DNA from 3 places in the Planococcus sp. APC 3900 genome. Region 2 is predicted to be linked to each of the others. Evidence: predicted binding sites of a transcription regulator. Region 2 holds the regulator's gene; each other region holds the start of a gene.
What was found. Region 2 encodes Rex, which represses fermentation and respiration genes when NADH is low (regulators of the CRP and FNR family bind a similar motif). Its sites were predicted from a motif close to TTGTGAAATATTTCACAA; they were not measured.
Positions count from the first base shown of each region.

Region 1: the regulator Rex is predicted to act here: its motif matches at 1,695-1,712, upstream of QMA04_RS03945 (AtpZ/AtpI family protein).
Region 3: the regulator Rex is predicted to act here: its motif matches at 2,171-2,188, upstream of QMA04_RS00945 (cytochrome C oxidase subunit II).

Region 1 covers NZ_JASDCT010000001.1:788,849-795,481, forward strand. The annotation lists gene upp (uracil phosphoribosyltransferase) at 1-489, shown strand, start outside; gene wecB (non-hydrolyzing UDP-N-acetylglucosamine 2-epimerase) at 509-1,627, shown strand; gene QMA04_RS03945 (AtpZ/AtpI family protein) at 1,865-2,086, shown strand; gene QMA04_RS03950 (ATP synthase subunit I) at 2,090-2,461, shown strand; gene atpB (F0F1 ATP synthase subunit A) at 2,489-3,199, shown strand; gene atpE (F0F1 ATP synthase subunit C) at 3,257-3,481, shown strand; gene atpF (F0F1 ATP synthase subunit B) at 3,643-4,164, shown strand; gene QMA04_RS03970 (F0F1 ATP synthase subunit delta) at 4,161-4,691, shown strand; gene atpA (F0F1 ATP synthase subunit alpha) at 4,719-6,227, shown strand; gene atpG (ATP synthase F1 subunit gamma) at 6,400-6,633, shown strand, end outside.
Region 2 covers NZ_JASDCT010000004.1:2,422-9,054, reverse strand. The annotation lists gene groL (chaperonin GroEL) at 1-646, opposite strand, end outside; gene groES (co-chaperone GroES) at 678-962, opposite strand; gene QMA04_RS09135 (CPBP family intramembrane glutamic endopeptidase) at 1,156-1,998, shown strand; gene tatC (twin-arginine translocase subunit TatC) at 2,071-2,841, opposite strand; gene QMA04_RS09125 (twin-arginine translocase TatA/TatE family subunit) at 2,854-3,048, opposite strand; gene QMA04_RS09120 (redox-sensing transcriptional repressor Rex) at 3,139-3,771, opposite strand; gene QMA04_RS09115 (ABC-F family ATP-binding cassette domain-containing protein) at 3,904-5,838, shown strand; gene tsaD (tRNA (adenosine(37)-N6)-threonylcarbamoyltransferase complex transferase subunit TsaD) at 6,217-6,633, opposite strand, start outside.
Region 3 covers NZ_JASDCT010000001.1:194,807-201,439, reverse strand. The annotation lists gene QMA04_RS00955 (b(o/a)3-type cytochrome-c oxidase subunit 1) at 1-1,490, opposite strand, end outside; gene QMA04_RS00950 (cytochrome c oxidase subunit II) at 1,487-1,960, opposite strand; gene QMA04_RS00945 (cytochrome C oxidase subunit II) at 1,986-2,108, opposite strand; gene QMA04_RS00940 (Crp/Fnr family transcriptional regulator) at 2,261-2,956, opposite strand; gene QMA04_RS00935 (universal stress protein) at 3,144-3,608, shown strand; gene QMA04_RS00930 (murein hydrolase activator EnvC family protein) at 3,992-5,320, shown strand; gene QMA04_RS00925 (hypothetical protein) at 5,428-5,712, opposite strand; gene QMA04_RS00920 (YolD-like family protein) at 6,033-6,365, opposite strand; gene QMA04_RS00915 (YfjL-like protein) at 6,522-6,633, opposite strand, start outside.

The sequences.
Region 1 (6,633 bases), on a different contig from region 2:
TTGCCGCTAGAGGAAATCGACGTGGAAACGCCGGTCCAAATGGCGAAATCGAAAGTCCTTGCAGGGAAAAAATTGGGCGTTGTTCCTATTTTGCGCGCAGGAATCGGCATGGTCGATGGAATTCTGAAATTGATTCCGGCAGCTAAAGTCGGACATATCGGTTTGTACCGTGACCCGGTCACATTGCAGCCTGTCGAGTACTATTTGAAATTGCCATCCGATGTGCAGGAACGGGACTTCATCGTTGTAGATCCAATGCTTGCTACCGGAGGTTCTGCAATTGAAGCAGTCAACTCCATGAAAAAGCGTGGCGCTACGAAAATTCGTTTCATGTGCATCATCGCAGCTCCTGAAGGTGTGGAAGCACTGCAAGAAGCTCACCCGGATGTGGATATCTACATCGCAGCACTTGATGAGAAATTGAACGAAAAAGGATACATCGTTCCAGGTCTTGGAGACGCTGGAGACCGGTTATTCGGTACTAAATAAGAGGGCGGGGTAAACCAGCTTGACGAAAAAATGGAAAGTAATGACGATATTTGGTACGCGGCCTGAAGCCATTAAAATGGCGCCGCTTGTCTTGGAACTTCAAAAACATCCCGACACCATTGAACCGCTTGTGACAGTGACAGCGCAGCATCGGGAAATGTTGGATCAGGTGCTGGAGACTTTCCAGATCACGCCTGACTTCGATTTGAATATCATGAAAGACCGCCAGACATTGACCGATGTTACGATGCGTGCCATGCAGGGGCTTGATTCGGTTATGAAAGAAGCGAAGCCGGATATCGTGCTGGTGCATGGCGATACGACAACGACTTTTGCTGCCAGCCTTGCTGCTTTTTATAACCAGGTCGCCATAGGGCATGTGGAAGCCGGTTTGCGTACACACAATAAATATTCGCCATATCCTGAAGAAATGAACCGTCAGTTGACGGGTGTCATGGCGGATATTCATTTTTCGCCAACTGAAAAATCCGCTCAGAACCTGCTGGATGAAAACAAGAAGGCAGAAACCATCTACATTACAGGCAATACGGCTATCGATGCGCTTCAAACGACTGTTCGCGAAACTTACACACATCCGATCCTGGAGAAAATCGGTACAGACCGTATGATCTTGCTGACGGCGCACCGCCGTGAAAACTTAGGGCAGCCGATGCGAAATATGTTCCGCGCAATTAAACGGTTGATTGAAGAGCACGATGATATTCAAGTGGTTTACCCGGTTCACATGAATCCGGCTGTACGCGAAGTGGCGGATGAAGTACTGGGCCGTGACACGCGCATCCATTTGATCGAACCGCTGGAAGTATTGGATTTCCATAACTTTGCGGCCCGTTCATTCTTTATTCTGACCGATTCAGGCGGAATTCAGGAAGAGGCGCCTTCACTTGGCAAGCCGGTTCTGGTTTTGCGTGATACCACTGAACGCCCTGAAGGCATCACCGCGGGAACATTGAAGCTCGCAGGCACTGACGAAGAGACGATTTACGGAATGGCTAAAGAATTGCTGACGGACGAATCTGCCTACAAGGCGATGTCCCAAGCATACAATCCATACGGAGACGGCCGAGCATCTGCCCGGATCGTCGAAGCGCTGCATACGTATTTTTCAAAGCTGTAAATAGGATAGACCGTCAATTTCAAATTTTTCGGTAAAATTTGTCGACAATATGTCGGAAGGAAATCGCTTGTGAAGTTTTTCACTTCTACTAATTGACATGATTTTACCCCTATTGTATGCTTACAAAGGGTATGCATGAGAAGGTTTTCTTACATAGATTATGTGGTCTTGAAAGCCTGATGCGACGGCTCTTTTTAAGGGTTTAATGTCAAATCAACGAAGTTCGAGGGGGTTATCATGCGCCCAACAAAAAGTCCCTTACAAGCGATGGCAATTTATAGCGCCATCCTCTCACAACTTGTCGGGTCCGTGCTTATCGGCGTGTTCACAGGTATGTGGCTCGATGACAGGCTCGGAACCGCCCCGTTTTTCATGATCATCTGCCTATTCATAGGCATCACTGCCGGTGTTTGGGCAATGCTTCAGACTGTCCGCAAATTCGAATCAGGAGACAAGTAAAAAATGGAAGGACTTAGGGAGATATATACACGACTAAAAAAGATGATTTTTTTCATCTTGGCGTTCTGCGTTATTGGTTGGGGGTTTACCCCTTATCAAGAAGTGTTCGCCGGTCTCATAATCGGAACTTTGTTCGGCATTTACAACATGTGGATCCTGGTTCGGCGGATGGAGAAATTCGACCGCGCGGTGGCTGAAGGCTCGAAAGTTCGTTCGCTTGGAACGGCATTACGGTTTGCATCAGGTGTTGCAGCTGTGGCGATCGCCATTTTGTTCGCAGAGCACATTCACTTGGTCAGTACGGTAATTGGGTTGATGGTCCCTTACGCTCTGTTATTGGCAGAGCGGATTGTTTATCATGTGAAACACCATTAACAATGTGGAAAGAGAGGTGAAACAATCGTGGAACATGGCGCTCCTATGCTCGAGGTGTTCGGGATCTGGTTTAACCTATCGAACGTTATGATGCTAACTATAGCCGCTCTTATCGTTTTCCTTATTGCTTATATTTCTACACGGAAACTGCAGCTCAAACCAACGGGCATGCAGAACTTCATGGAATGGATCATGGATTTCGTTAAAGGAATAATCAACAGCAATATGGATTGGAAAGATGGTGGCCGATTCCATGTTCTTGGAATCACCCTGATTATGTTCATTTTTGTTTCGAACATGTTAGGCCTTCCATTTGCAATAGTTGTCAACGGAGATCTTTGGTGGAAATCGCCAACAGCTGACCCGACGGTAACGATGACATTGGCCGCAATGGTGCTAATCTTGAGCCATTATTATGGCATCAAGCTGAAAGGGCTCAAAGGATACGCCGGAGGCTATATCAAGCCAATGAAATTCTTATTCCCATTGAACATCATTGAGGAATTCGCAAATACGCTGACACTCGGTCTGCGTCTTTACGGTAACATCTATGCGGGGGAAATCCTGTTGACTTTGTTGGCAGGCCTCGCATCAGCAGGTGCATTTGGATTCGCATCAGCAATCGTGCCTATGATGGCATGGCAAGGATTCTCGATCTTTATCGGGGCAATCCAGGCGTTTATTTTCGTTATGTTAACGATGGTCTACATGTCGCACAAAGTTGCCGACGACCATTGAGTATAAACTGCTCGTAGAGCAAAAAAAAAACAACTATCCTGAGGAGGACACATCAAAATGACAGGTTCATTAGGTTTATTAGCAGCAGCAATCGCAGTAGGTTTAGCAGCACTAGGCGCAGGTATTGGTAACGGTCTTATCGTTTCAAAAACAGTTGAAGGTATCGCTCGCCAGCCAGAAGCTCGCGGAGTTCTACAAACAACTATGTTCATCGGGGTTGCATTGGTTGAGGCATTGCCGATCATCGCTGTAGTTATCGCGTTCATCGTTATGAACCAATAGTATTTAATAGTCACAAAGTTTAATGGTGGGGATGCTACTACATGATTTTCGCCATTTAAACTTGTATGCACCACCTTGCTTTTGAAAATTCATCTTACAGAGTAAAAGATCTTACTATAGAAGAAATTGTATTTTAGGCTCTTGAAGGGAGTGAAACAATCGTGTTTTTTGACCATCTTGTACTCGGTGCAACCGGGGAGTTTTTGAATATCGGAGACATTCTCGCTACACTTGTTATCTTCACCTTGCTGATGGTGCTTTTGAAGAAATTCGCATGGGGTCCTTTGATGGGCGTAATGCAGCAGCGTGAAGATTTGATCAAGAGTGAAATCGAAACTGCTGAAAACAGCCGTCTAGAATCACAAAAGTTGCTTGAAGAGCAGCGCAGCCTTCTTAAAGATGCGCGTACACAAGCACAGGAAATCGTTGAGAACGCTAAAAAGCAAGGCGAAGTTTCGCGTGAGGAAATCATTACGACTGCACGTGCTGAGTCTGGCCGCATGAAAGAAGCAGCGGTTCAGGAAATTGCCAACGAAAGAGATAAAGCTATTTCAGCGGTTCGTGAAGAAGTTGTGGCATTGTCATTGCTTGCTGCTACGAAAGTGCTTGGAAAAGAAATCTCTGAGGAAGACAACCGTCAGTTGATTAACGAAACGATTGCGAAGGCAGGCGAAGTTCAGTGAGTCTAGTTGCAGAACGCTACGCTTTAGCATTGTTTGAAGTCGCTCAGAAGCACGGATCGTCTTTGGATATTGAACATGATTTGCGTGAAGTGAAAAAAGTCTTCGAAATGACTCCGGAACTTTACAATTTGATCGTTTCACCAAAACTTTCTGCTGAGAAAAGAAGAAACTTGATCAATGAAGTATTTAACGAAGCAAATCCGTTTGTGGTGAATACGCTTCAATTGATGGCAGAACGCAAACGTCTGGACGAAGTCGGCTCTTTGGCTGATGAGTTCGTTGCTTTATCTAATGACGCACAAGGAATTGAAGATGCGAAAGTTTATTCTACACGTCCTTTGACGGAAGAAGAACGCGCATCCATCTCTTCCATTTTCGCTAAAAAAATCGGTAAACAATCTTTACGAATTGAAAACATCATCGATCCATCGTTGCTCGGCGGATTGCGTCTTCAAATCGGAAACCGTATTTATGACAGCAGCGTGAGCACGAAATTGGCACGTCTGCAGCGTCAACTAATCGGTTAATTATGAAATTATGAGAGGGTGACATACATGAGCATCAAAGCTGAAGAGATCAGCGGTCTGATCAAACAACAGATTGAAAATTATCAATCAGAGATGAAAGTTGACGACGTTGGTACAGTAATCACCATTGGTGATGGTATCGCGCGCGCTCATGGCCTCGACAACGTCATGGCTGGAGAACTTGTAGAGTTCTCAACTGGTGTCCTTGGTATGGCGCAAAACTTGGAAGCCAACAACGTTGGTATCATTATCCTTGGCCCGTACACAGACATTAAAGAAGGCGATGAAGTACGTCGGACTGGCCGTATTATGGAAGTACCGGTAGGACATGAACTTATCGGACGCGTAGTAAATCCACTTGGACAACCTGTTGACGGTCTTGGGCCGATCAACACGACAAAATCACGTCCAATTGAAAGCCCTGCACAAGGGGTTATGGCCCGTAAATCGGTTCATGAACCACTTCAAACAGGGATCAAAGCGATCGATGCACTTGTGCCGATCGGTCGTGGACAGCGTGAATTGATCATCGGTGACCGCCAGACAGGTAAAACTTCTGTAGCGATCGATACAATCTTGAACCAAGCTGACCAAGATATGATCTGTATCTATGTCGCTATCGGACAAAAAGAATCTACTGTACGTAACGTAGTAGAAACTTTCCGTAAAAACGGAGCACTTGATTACACAATCGTTGTAACAGCTTCTGCTTCACAGCCTGCTCCATTGCTGTTCCTTGCTCCTTATGCAGGTATCACAATGGCAGAGGAATTCATGTTTGAAGGCAAGCACGTGTTGATCGTCTATGATGATTTAACAAAACAAGCATCTGCTTACCGCGAACTTTCACTATTGCTTCGTCGTCCGCCAGGCCGTGAAGCTTATCCAGGGGATGTCTTCTACTTGCATTCACGCCTTCTTGAGCGTGCTGCGAAGTTGAACGAAACTCTAGGAGCAGGATCTATCACAGCATTGCCGTTCGTTGAAACGCAGGCTGGCGATATCTCTGCATACATTCCAACAAACGTTATCTCGATTACGGATGGCCAGATTTTCCTTCAATCGGATCTATTCTTCTCAGGTGTACGCCCAGCGATCAACGCCGGTCTTTCTGTATCACGTGTTGGTGGTTCAGCTCAGATCAAAGCAATGAAAAAAGTTGCGGGTACATTGCGTCTTGACTTGGCTTCTTTCCGTGAACTTGAGTCATTCTCTCAGTTCGGTTCTGACCTTGATGCGGCAACAGCTGCTAAGATCGAACGCGGAAAACGTACAGTTGAAGTCTTGAAGCAAGATTTGAACAATCCGATCAAAGTTGAAAAACAAGTTGTTATTTTCTATGCGTTGACTCGTGGATTCCTAGACGACATCGCTATCAACGACATTTCTCGCTTTGAAGCTGAATTGACAAGCTGGTTGGATTCGAACCACACAGAAATTTTGGATACTATTCGTACAACTCAAGGTTTACCTGCTGATGACGCATTCGGTGCAGCGATCAATGAATTCAAACGCACTTTCGCAAAATCAGAGTAAAGAGAAACTGTATTCAGTTAAGGTTTTTGCCTTACTGAATGCTGGTTGATCCAATCGGATTTTACCGGTCAGTCCATCTCCTGCATATCAATGCGGGAGACATACTGCCCGTTAAACCGGGGGAATCGCTGAGTCGAATATGAAGAAAAAATAATAGGGTGGTGAAATACCAGTGGCATCTTTACGCGATATAAAAACACGAATAACGTCAACCAAGAAAACGAGCCAGATTACACGAGCCATGCAAATGGTTTCGGCATCTAAACTAAGCCGTGCGGAAGTGAATGCGAAAGCATTCGTTCCCTACATGAATAAAATACAGGACGTGGTGGCATCCATCGCAGCCGGGTCTACGGACACCAGCAACCCGATGATGATTGCCCGCCCTGTAAAGAAAACAGCTTAT
Region 2 (6,633 bases):
GGTTATCCAATACCGCTTCCATTTTGTCTGAATCCGTCACCATGTATGGAGACTGGTATCCACGGTCGAATTGCATTCCTTCAACCACATCAAGTTCAGTTGTGAAGCCGCGAGATTCTTCCAAAGTGATGACGCCGTCGTTGCCGACGCGCTCCATTGCTTCTGCGATCAGTTTGCCGACTTCTTCATCACCAGATGAAATCGCTGCAACTTGTGCAATCGACTCTTTTCCTTCGATTGGCTTGGAAATGGCTTTCAATTCCACAAGCGCGTTTTCCACTGCCAATTCGATTCCACGGCGGATGCCTACAGGGTTCGCGCCAGCTGTAACGTTCTTCAAGCCTTCACGGATCATTGCCTGCGCAAGAACCGTCGCTGTCGTTGTACCGTCACCGGCGATGTCGTTTGTTTTAGAAGCTACTTCCGCAACAAGTCTCGCCCCCATGTTTTCAAAAGCATTTTCAAGTTCGATTTCTTTTGCAATCGTTACACCATCATTGGTGATCAACGGCGAACCGAATTTTTTATCAAGAACCACGTTGCGCCCTTTTGGCCCAAGTGTCACTTTCACTGCATTTGCTAATTTATCTACGCCTTGCAGCATTAGACTGCGTGCGTCTTCACTGAACTTAATATCTTTTGCCATGTTTAGCTTCCTCCTGTTTCGCTGGTTTATTTTAGCCTAAAACTGCTAATATATCGTTTTCACGTAAAATCAAATATTCTTTGCCTTCATATTTCAATTCAGATCCTGCGTATTTCGAGAAGATGACGCGGTCGCCAGCTTGCACGTCCAATTCTGTGCGCTGCCCGTTTTCACGGATAAGTCCATTTCCTACAGCGATCACATGGCCCTCCTGCGGTTTTTCCTGTGCTGAACCCGGCAAGACGATTCCGCTTGACGTTTTTTCTTCCGCTTCGATGAGCTCAATAATTACACGATCTCCTAGTGGTCTTAACAATTGAAACACCCTCCTCAAATTATCTAAATGTTCTCGATTAGCACTCTCAACCTCTGAGTGCTAACCCACTACCAAGTTTAATAAAATCTTCAGTCTTTTGCAAGCGGTAACCATTAGTATTTTGATTTCTTTGCGGTTGTTCTTTGAAAGCTCTACAATAGAAGGAGCATCCCCCAGTGAAAGGAATTACATCATGCCCACCAAACGAAAAACCTTTATAGACAGTTTCTTGAAAAACGGCAGCTCCTCTCGCCCGAAAACCAAAAAGAACAGCAGCTACCGCCCGAAAGCACAAGGGACAAAAACGCCGCTTTATGTATTGTTGATCTTTATTGCTGCACAGTTATCACCGATTCTGTTCATCTCCCCTACCTTGAATTATTTCCTGGACCAAGGCATGGACCGGGAAGCTGCCGGCGCCGCCACTTCAGGCTGGCTGATTTTCCTGACTATGGGCATCGGTTTCATTTTAACGCTCCTGATCATTTTCCGGGACAAGCGCTTTTTCGATATATGGAAAGGCACAAAATCCACGGTCCTCATGTCGGTTGTCTGGGGCTTTCTCGGCTTTCTGCTTCTGCTGATCGGCCAATCAGTCGCCGCTTTAATTGAAATGAAGGTTCTCGGCATTGATCCCGGTTCTGAGAATACCGCTTCCTTAGTCTATATCGCTGAAGCGGTGCCGCTCGCTATCGTTTCAATCGTCTTGTTCGGACCAATTCTCGAAGAACTGGTTTTTCGCCGCGTCCTGTTCGGTTCACTGAACCAAACGACCAATTTCTTTTTCGCAACAGCGATCAGTGCATTGGTGTTCGCTTTGATTCACTTTGATTTTACGCATTTGCTGCTTTACTTCACTACCGGCTTGATCTTGGCGTTCCTGTATCAGAAGACCAAACGGATCATCACCCCGATTATTGCCCATATGTGCTTGAATGGCTATGTCATGCTGATTCAACTCAATATGGACAAAATTTTGGAATTCCAGGAACAGATGGAAAAACTTCAAACAACCGGTTTTTCTACTTTCTTTTAATCAGCTGTAAAGAGACGAAAAACATATTTCCCATAAGAAAAAGCCTTCCCCGATTTTGATCGGTGGAAGGCTTTATTTTTCTTCAATGATTTGTTGCTGTTCTTCGATAATCTGCTGTTGCTCCGCTTTCAAGAACTTACGGTAACCAATCTTAGCGATGATGACACTGAATTCATACAGCACAATCAACGGCAAAGTCACAATCATATGCGAGACGATGTCCGGCGGTGTAATGAACGCTGCAATGATCACTAAACCAAGATAGGAGTACTTGCGGTATTTCGTCATCAGCATCGGGGTAATGATCCCAAGCCTTGTCAGAAACAGCATAAGGACCGGCAGTTGGAAAATCAAACCGAACGGCAACGTAATCTGGAACAGAAACTGGAAGTACTCATTGATCCCAATTGTTTCTTGAATATCCATATTGTCAGAGATATTCAGCATAAATCCGATGACATAAGGAAATAGAATCAAATACGCAAAAGCGATGCCTCCCAGAAATAATAGAACAGAGAACGGAATGTAACTTAATGTCGCTCTGCGTTCTTTATCGAGAAGACCTGGACTGATAAACGCCCAGAACTGATACATGATCAATGGGGACGTGATGATCAGCGCTAAAATCATCGTAACCTGCATAAAAATTTTCAGCGGATCCGTAATTTTAAACGCATTCAACGTCAGGTTTTTCGCTTCTTCGGTATACTGCAGATACTGGATCAGCGGTTGGGCAAGAAAAAAGCTGACAATAAGCGCTAATACAAAGAAAACGACTACAATGGTCAGCCGTTTTCTCAATTCACCTATATGTTCAACTAACGTCATATCTTTTTCTGTCATCAGACAAACATCCTATCGTATTTCCTTTTGCTCATCTTTCTTTTTCAAATCTACTTTATCGTCGTCGTCATCCACAAGTCCTTTTGTAGCGTTTTTAAACTCGCGCAAAGACGAACCGAATGCTTTTCCAAGTTCCGGCAACTTTTTAGGACCGAAAACTAACAAGGCAACAACCCCGATAACGATGATACTCATTGGACCTGGCATACGTGGCACCTCCTGTATTATGGCTCTATTTTACATCATTCAAGCTGTTTTGGCTATTTCCAAAGGCCTTTGAAATGTGAAGGTTTTAAGTCATTGCTGCTTGATCTGGTATATCAAAGTCTGCAGTTCAACGGACAAATCGATGGTCTGGACACGGATATGGTCGGGAACCGAAATGCGGACGGGCGTAAAATTCAAAATCCCTTTGATTTCGGTCTTCGCCAAACGGTCTGTCACTTCCTGGGCCGAGCGTGACGGCACTGTCAAAATAACCAGTTCTACGCCGTACTCTTTGATCTTCTCTTCAATCTTGTCTGGATGGTAGGTATCGATATCACTGATCTTTTCGCCTTCCACCGGACTGTTCGAGTCGAAAGCCACAATGATTTTCGTGTTGTGGTTGCGATGGAAATTATACTTTAAGAACGCACTTCCGAGTCCTCCGACACCGATCAGCGCCACATTGGTAGCTTCGTCCTGATCCAAAGTCTTCCGAAAAAAGAGCAGCAGTTCCTGGACATCGTAGCCATAGCCTTTTTTTCCGAGCGCTCCCAGATGGGAAAAGTCGCGGCGGATTGTGGCCGAATCAATTTTCATCGCTTCGCTCAATTCCTGCGAAGAGATCCGTTTTTGTCCGGCATTCGCAAAATTTTGAAGGAAACGGTAATACAAAGGCAGCCGTTTGGTTGTGGCTTGCGGAATTTTAGATGTCTCATGTAACATACGCTTTCGCATCCTCCTGAGGTGTTGTCAAATCGCTTTCATCTTACATTAGGAGCCTTGATATGTAAAGGCTTGTGCAATTGCGAACCAACGCCCCATCAGCTACACTTAGAGAGAATAGAGGTGACCTACATGATAGTTTTACAAGTGAATCAAGTCCATAAATCATTTGGCGCAGAAGAGATCCTTTCAGGCGTCAAATTGGAAGTACAGCATCGCGACCGTGTTGCATTAGTAGGCCGCAACGGTGCAGGAAAATCCACTTTATTGAAAATCATCGCCGGTGAAATGTCCCATGACAGCGGCGACATCATCATGCCGAAAGATTTGACGATCGGCTATTTGGAACAACAGACCAATTTGGAGTCGGATGCCACCATCTGGGATGAAATGATGACGATTTTCCATCATTTCCGTGAACAGGAATCGAAACTTCGCCGCTTGGAAGCACAAATGGCCGATCCTGATATATACAATAATCCTGAAGAAAACGACAAAGTCATGAAAGAATACGATCTGCTCCAGCATGATTTCAAAGATGCAGGCGGCTATCAATATGAAGCGGATACACGAGCCATCCTGAATGGCATGAAGTTCTATCCCGAAGACTACGACAAGAAAGTGGTGTCATTATCCGGTGGCCAGAAAACCAGATTGATGCTTGCCAAGCACCTGCTCAGCAAGCCGCAATTGCTGATTCTCGATGAACCGACCAACCACTTGGACATCGAAACGCTCAGCTGGCTGGAGAACTACTTGAAGAACTACCCGGGTGCTTTGCTGATCGTTTCGCATGACCGTTATTTCCTCGACCAAGTGGTAACGCTGGTCTATGAAGTTTCCAGACACCGAGTAAAAAAGTATACCGGCAACTACAGCCGTTATTTGAATGAAAAAGCTAAACAATACGAATTGGACCAAAAGCAGTTTGAAAAACAGCAAGGCGAAAAAGCCAAGCTGGAAGATTATGTCCAACGCAATCTGGCACGGGCTTCAACGACCAAGATGGCACAAAGCCGCAGGAAGACCCTGCAAAAAACCGAATGGATGGAGGCTCCCGACGGCAATGAAAAATCAGCCCGCTTCGGCTTTACTATTGGCAAACAAAGCGGCAATGACGTCTTGAATGTCCAATCGCTGAAAATCGGCTATAGCAGCAAGCCTGTATCCGAAAACATTTCATTAAAACTGTACCGCCAGGAAAGCATGGCATTGGTCGGACCCAACGGCGTCGGCAAATCGACGTTGCTGAAAACCATCATGAAAGAGCTGAAACCGCTTGATGGCGATATTCATTACGGAACCGGCATCCAATTCGGCTATTACGACCAGGAACAAGCCAATTTAAAGGGCAATAAGCTGGTGCTGAACGAATTATGGGATGATTACCCTCTCATCAATGAAAAAGACATACGCGGCATCCTTGGGCGTTTTTTGTTTACAGGGGATGATGTCCTTAAACCGGTCTCAACTTTATCAGGCGGCGAGAAGGCACGAGTGGCCCTTGCCAAGCTGATGATGCAAAAAGCCAATGTCCTGCTTCTTGATGAGCCGACAAACCACTTGGATCTCGACAGCAAGGAAGTACTCGAGAACGCCTTGCTGGATTATCCCGGCACCCTGCTATTTGTATCGCATGACCGTTATTTTATGAACCGGATCGCTACAAAAGTCATTGAGCTTACTAAAGACGGCACAACCGAATACCTGGGCGACTATGATTATTATGTAGAGAAAAAATTGGAAATCGCTGAATTGAAAGCTCTTGATGAAGCAGAGTCGATGACGGAAGTAAAAGCGCCAACCGCAACTTCCACTTCGCAGATCAACAAAGAAGCGAAAAAACTGGAGCGCCAGCTGGTCCGCCAATCTGAAGAAGCCGAACAGGTAATGGAGAAACTAGATCAGCAAATTGCTGAAATTGAAGAACAATTGTGTGAGCCGGAAATCTTCCAGGACCACGAGCGGGTCTTGCCGCTTCAAAACCAATTGGAATCCTTAAAAGCCTCTCACGAAGAAACCATGGCACAATGGTTAGAACTACAGGAAAAAATTGAAAGTATTTAGTTTTGAACCGGCTGTTTTTCAGCCGGTTTTTTGTTACTATATATAGGTCAATAGGGTTTCGCAAAATATTTATTTCCACAGATTTCCCCACAACTTCGAAGTTGTCTTATCAACTGTCAACAGACTTATCCCCGTTATCCACAGGTTAACAAAATACTATCCACATAGTTTTCCACTTCTACTTACACAATATGTAGGATATCCTCTATTTACCCCCTAGTTATAAACAGTTTATTCACAAATTGTGCATAAGTACAAATGTTCTCTCTTGACAGAAAAATTCTGCCATCTTCATAAATATCTGAATTTTACGGTAAAAAAAAGCAAGTAATTACACACATTCCAGATGACCTGAAATGATGAAATTACTTGCTTTTATTAAATCCATGAGGTTAATGGCATACCCGGCCGGCCATTCATTGCCATCGTGCCATATAATCCTTTTTCGTACATGACAGTGCCTGCGGCTGCAATCATCGCTGCATTATCTGTACATAAAGGCAAAGAAGGAATATAGAAGGGAATCTCTTTTTCTTTGAATACCGATTCCAACGAGCTTCGCAAGCCTTTATTCGCGGCTACTCCACCAGCAGCAATCACTTGCTGGACTTTGTATTCCTCAGCTGCGCGCAGCGTTTTTCCAGTCACCACTTCCACCACACTGTTCTGGAAACCGGCTGCTACATGTTCTGGAGCTATTTTTTCGCCGCGCTGAGCTGCGTTATGCATGTAATTCAAGACAGACGATTTCAATCCACTGAAACTGAAATCGTAAGAACCTTCCTCCAGCCAAAT
Region 3 (6,633 bases), on a different contig from region 2:
AAATCTACGATGTCTTTCGGTTCAACCGCTTTAGGCGAAAGGAACATCGTCATGACGACGATATAGATCAGAATCATTGCCGAGACGAACAGGATGCTGCCGCCGATGGCCATCGTCACATGGTTGGTCAGAATTCCGTCAAACCATTCCAATGCAGCGGGGTGATCGTTGTAGCCGGAATAAGCGGTTCTTCTTGGCGCTCCGAGAAGGCCCAGCAGATGCTGCGCTGTTGACATCAGCAGCATGCCGAACGACCAAGTAATGATTTGGACAAGCCCAAGCACTTTCATGGATTTGGTGAATTTTCTGCCTGTTAAATATGGAATCAGCCAGAACGTCAAGCCCATGAACGTCATCGCTACCGGAGTGCCGACAGTGATGTGAAAATGCCCGACAATCCATAAGGTATTGTGGACCACTTCATTCAATTGGAAACTTGCGTTAATGATTCCCCCAGCTCCACCGGGGATAAAGAACGCCATGGCAATGAAAATAGAAGTGAAGCGGATATCTTTCCAAGGCAATTTTGTAAACCAGCCAAACAGGCCTTTCCCGCCATTTTTGCGTCCGGCAATTTCAAATGTCGCGAACATCGAGAATGCCGTCATCAAGGAAGGTACGATGACCATAAACGTCAAGACCACCTGCAGGAATTTCCAGAAGTTCGAAATCCCCGGTTCTGTCAGCTGGTGATGGAAACCGACAGGAATGGAAAACAGGATGAAAAGAACAAAAGACAGACGTGCCAATGAATCACTGAATACTTTTACACCCAGGATTTTCGGTACGATAACGTACCAGGCCATGTATGCCGGCAGCAGCCAGAAATACACCAATGGGTGGCCAAAAAACCAGAACAAGGTGCGGCTGAGTTCTACATCAATGGTATCGGTCCAGCCGAATGCCCAAGGGATGTATTGGAAAAGGACCGTTGCCACGACGCCCAGACATGCAATGATCCACATGATGATGGTCGTGATGGTCATGAAAGCGAAAAGTGGGCTCAACTGCCCTTTATTATTTTTCCGCCATACTCTGTAATGTCCGACCAGCGCAAAACTGCTGATCCACGTACCGATAATCACCAAAGCAAGACCTACATAATAAAAGCCACTTGCCTTCAGCGGTGCATAAAAGGTGTACAGCACTGAAGCTTCTCCGGCCACGATCATCGCTGTTGCCATAACTGTTCCAAGCAAGGTCACCCAAAAGCCGATCCACGAAAACAAACGGACTTTCGGACCGAAACTTCCAAGGCTCTTGCTCATACCGGTAATAAAGAAGCCGAAAATAAAAAATGTCGTAAATACAAGTGCGAGTAAAACGCCGTGTGCGGTCAGAATTTGGTAATAGTCCAGCCAAGCCGGTAATTGAAGCGCGTCATTGCGGATAAAAACTTGCAGCAGCCCACATAAGGTGCCGATTAAAAAGGCGGTATACGCCACGCCGATATTCCATAAAGCAATTTTTCGATCTTGCACAGCAATCATTGTTCATACACCTCTATCTCTGTATACATCATATGGTGGCCCGTTCCACAGTATTCATTGCAAAGAATCAAATATGTGCCCGGTTCTTCAAACGTGTAGGATTTTGTCGTGATCCGGCCTGGAACGACCATCATATTGACTTTTGTATTATCGATCGTCAGACTGTGGACTACATCGGTACTGGTTACTTTAAAAATAATTTCTTTTCCAACCGGAACTTTCAATTCCGGTGCCTGATATCCGAATGCCATAGCCACAATCGTCGCCTGGTATGTATCGTCGTCCAATTGCGTGACTCCCGGATTATCAAAAGGTGCCGTTTCACTTACTTTTTTGGGATCGATTGTTTCCATTCCTCCTGCAGGGGTATGGTCCTGTGAAAATGCGCTTACCCCAACAACGCTTAAAAATACAATCAGCGATGCAATACCGAACACCAGCCAAATTTTTTCATATTTATGAAGATGCATTTTAGTCTTCTCCTCTCATTCCGCCTTAACGGGCTACATACAATAAATAAACGGCGACCCACATGACAATAATGATCAGCCCCACTACAAAAACACTGACTAATGTACCTTTCAGATTGGTCTCCGGCTCCCGGTTCTCTTGACCCATTTCCTCTCACCTCTTACGCGTTTTGTTCTTACTTTCAGCCTATTCTATCGGCCTCTCCCGCACTGTGACATTTCTCACACTCAAGGTCTTTTTTTAATGAAATGACAAATTTTAGACAAAAAAAGAACCTGCCCCATGGGCAAGTTCTCCTGTTAATCGATTTTGCATAAATAAATTGGACAGTCTTCACAATTGGTTTCTTCCTTTAAATGCTGAATATCATGAAGCAGTATTTTTCCTTCACTCAATGTCAGAACGCCGCGTTTTTTCAACTCAGCCAGCATCCGGTTCACCACTTCCCGTGTCATTCCACAGAAATTAGCAAGATCCTGATTGGTCAATACGAGATCAATCAACACCCCATTCTCTTTTTTCACCCCATAGCTATTGGAAAGCCTGATCAAGGTTGAATACAGTGCCCCTTTTTTGCCATGAAGCATTAAATCACGGAATTTCGTCTGGGTTTTCTGCTGATCGATTCCCATCCATTTCATAAAAGCGACAGACAATCGGGCGTTCGATAACAAGGCCTCTTCCAGATCATCAATTGAAATATGCAGGCATACTGCATCTTCGACCGCACGTGCATCCAGCATGTATTTGGGCCTATCAGAAAAAAGGGTCACTTCTCCAACAAGCTGCCCTGGACCACAAATTTTCAACGTAAGTTCACGGCCGTTCGGCGTCACTTTTTCAATTTGGATTTTACCGGACCGGATGATGTAAACACCGCCGATGGCATCACCTTCACGAAACAAATAATTGTCTTTCTTTAATTCCTTAACTTGATGGCGTACAGACAATAACTCTTTCATATCCATCAATGCCTCTGCGTTCCCGGTACCCATTTTCAAAGTGCAACCGCCTTCCCGTTATACAATCATTCCTATTAAAATGATTTTACCATGAATTTCTTTCTAGAAAGGTACAAATTCATCATTCCGACACTTGTTGCCAAAAGAATATATCAAATAAGAAGGAACTTTATTCTCCGGTAGAGAAGTTCCTAGTATAGAGATTGAGGAGGAATGCTAAATGACTTTAAAATATTCCAACATACTGGTAGCGGTAGACGGTTCCAAAGAATCAGAATTAGCTTTTAAAAAAGGGGCGGCCGCAGCGGTCCGCAACAATGCAACTTTGCACTTGGCACATATTATCGACAACCGGTCGTTCGGTTCAATTGAAGCCTATGACCGCACAATTGCTGATCGCACGATGAAAAATTCTGAGGAATTGCTCTCCAAGTACAAGCAAGAAGCAGAAGCAGCAGGTGTTGAAAATGTAAACGTCATCATTGAATACGGTGTCCCTAAAGTTGCCATCCCTAAAGAGTTGGCTCCTAAATTGAATGTCGATGTCATCATTTGTGGCGCTACTGGTCTGAACGCAGCTGAACGCTTTATCATGGGCAGTGTCTCCGAACGAATTGTCCGCACAGCAAAATGCGACGTATTGGTTGTCCGCAGAGACCAGGAAGACTTATTTACTGAAAACTAAACAGCAACCTTTCCCTAAAAGATAATAAGGGAAAGGTTTTTTTATGTTCTTTTTTCCTACTTTACCTTCCGCTACTTCCTTCCTCCAGTAAATCTACTACCAAAAAAAAGCAAATAATCACCAAAGTTTTATCGCCTTAAATTAATATTTCACCAAAATGTCATATTTATATTAAAAATCATTGTTTTGGCGCCCTTTATCAGACACTTTGTCATTTTAGCAGTCAAAATGATAAGAAACTGTAATAATAAAGACGTTTATGTGGTGTTACAATGGGTCTGCTGGATTTTTCATTTGGCAACCGCCAAGAAAAATCAATCGACTCATAATAATTTTTCACGATAATTATAAATAGCCACGGAAATCGAAAGGAGCACAAGAGTTTGAAACCATTAGCTAAATGTCTGATGATCGCATTATCGGCTTTACTGGCGCTAACCATGTTCTTACCAACTGCAAGCGCTGATAAACTAAGCGATTTAGAGAAAAAGCAACAAGAAATCCAACAGAAACAAAGTGAATTGAATTCCGGGATTCAACAGAAAACAAACGAAATCTCTCAAAACCAATCCACACTCGAAAAAATCATCGCAAAAATCCGCGAGTTAGATAACCAAATCATCGAAACACAAACCAAAATCGACGTTGCTCAAGCAGAAATCGACCAAACCAAAATCGAAATCGATGAATTGAGAAAGTCTATTGAAGAATTGGAAAGAAAAATTGCAGAACGTGAAGAGCTTTTGAAAGAACGCGCACGTGCTATTCAGTTGAGCGGAGGTTCAGTTGATTACATAGATGTACTTCTTGGAGCAAACAGTTTTGTAGATTTCATTGACCGTTTTTCAGCCGTCAACATCTTAATCGAAGCAGATCGCGAAATCATGCGTGAGCAAGCAGCCGACAAAAAACTTTTGGCTGAACAAAAAGCGGAAGTGGAAACAAAACTAGCGGAACAGGAAGCTAAAAAAGCCGAATTGGTCAACTTGAAAAATTCACTTGATGCACAGAAAAACGAACAGGCTCAGCTTGAGAAAGATTTGAAAGCAGAGCAGGCACGCTTAGCTAACGAAAAATCATCGCTGCAAGCAGAACATGCGAAAACGATGAACATCAATGCAGACCTCGAGAAGAAAATTGGCGCAGAACAAGCACGTCTTGCGGAAATTGCCAGAAAAGCAGAGCAGGAACGATTGGCTAAAGAAGCCGCTGCACGTAAAGCGGAAGCTCAACGCCAGGCAGCAGCTTCTGCATCAGCACCTGCTGCAACCGTTACACAAGCTTCTGTGTCTTCAAAAGCCGGAAGCTCAACGTTCATCCTTCCTTCAACAGGACGCTTCACTTCTGGATTCGGCGGCCGTGACATCGGAGCCGGAGCAGAATCACACCTTGGAATGGATATCGCGAACTCACCTGGAACACCAATTGTTGCCGCAGCGAGCGGTATGGTGTCCTACGCCGGCAATATGGGCGGATACGGGAATGTTGTCATCCTTACACATTCCATCAACGGCCAGACACACGCTACCGTTTATGGCCATATGAGCTCGATCAACGTATCTGTTGGACAATCAGTTGGACAAGGTCAGCAAGTAGGCGGCATGGGTAACACAGGCCGTTCTACAGGCACACATCTTCACTTTGAAATTCACGTAGGACCTTGGAATGGCGCACGTTCAAATGCGGTCAACCCTGCTCCTTACGTTCGATAACATGCTAAAAAACCGGCTTCTCTCAGGAGATGCCGGTTTTTTCTTTCAATTTTCTTTATCGGATAGCCTAAGCATTTTGGATGGATGTTTTAATCGAACAATTTTTCTTAATGATCGATTTGTATACTGCCGTTCTCCATAATTTGGATCGGTTGATAGCTATTTTTAAACTCAATTCCTATGTATCCAGTAGAATTCAATTCTGATATCCCTTTTATATAGGCCTCTTCGTCTGTAATTAACCGATAGAAGAAACACAATTCATCACTGGTATCCGAAGACTCTTCAAATACAAACTTCTCTCCATACTTTTCTTCAAAATAAGTTATCGCTTCTTCATGAGTAGTAAATAGCGGAAATTCGTTTTCTTCCTGTTTGCTGATTCTATGCATTTTTCTCCTCCTAAAATTCAAGGTTACTTTACTGTAAGTTTTACTTTAACTGCATCTTTTCATTACGCTAATAAGTTCTATATAAGTTGAACTAATGATTTGTAGGAGCCGATATTCCGTAAAACAGCTACGCTTTCCAGCGGGCTCGCGCCCAATCCTCCTCGTCCGCTGCGCTCCCTGCGGTGTATCGGTCGTCTCGCTAAGCCGCAGGAGTCTTCGCTGTTTTACTCCATATCTTTAGAGTTTTTTCTCAGAGTCGAAGTGGTATATAAAATGTTATTTCTTTAGTTCAACTTATATAGATTTAAAGAATTTATCATTCAATCAAGCATATGTATAGATATAATCATACCGATTGGCAGTCGCCACTCGCCGAACGCATCTTCATAGGTGATGGTCCACTGCTCTTGGTCCAGCTTTTGAATTATGCAACGGTGATAGTGGAAATGACGGTCCTGCCAGGATTGGATAAATACCGTGCACTGCCGTTCGCAGGCTACTATCAACATATCAATGATAGCCCCTTGTTCATCGGCGCTGAGCATCGGCTGCGGATCATTAATGGAATTCCATGCATGTTCCGATACGAAAAGGCCATCCCACCTTGTTTGTCTTCTTTCATTTGTTTTGCCGGTAATGCTTCTTTGCTCCATATCTTACACTCCCTTGAATAAGAACATTTGTTCTTATTATACCCATTTAAAAGAGGAATTGCTCTATTTTAGAGAAGTTTTTTTATTTTGAAGAAGAACTGCAAAAAAAGAGAAGAAGTTTTTCAACCTCCTCTTTTTCAATATGTTGGCAGCTTTTTACTTTACATCGTCTATCGTTAATTCCTGCTCTGGCGTAAAGCTGGTGTAGTCATAAATTTCTTCGCCCTCAACAACGCGGTGATATCCTACTTCAGCTAGATAATAATCG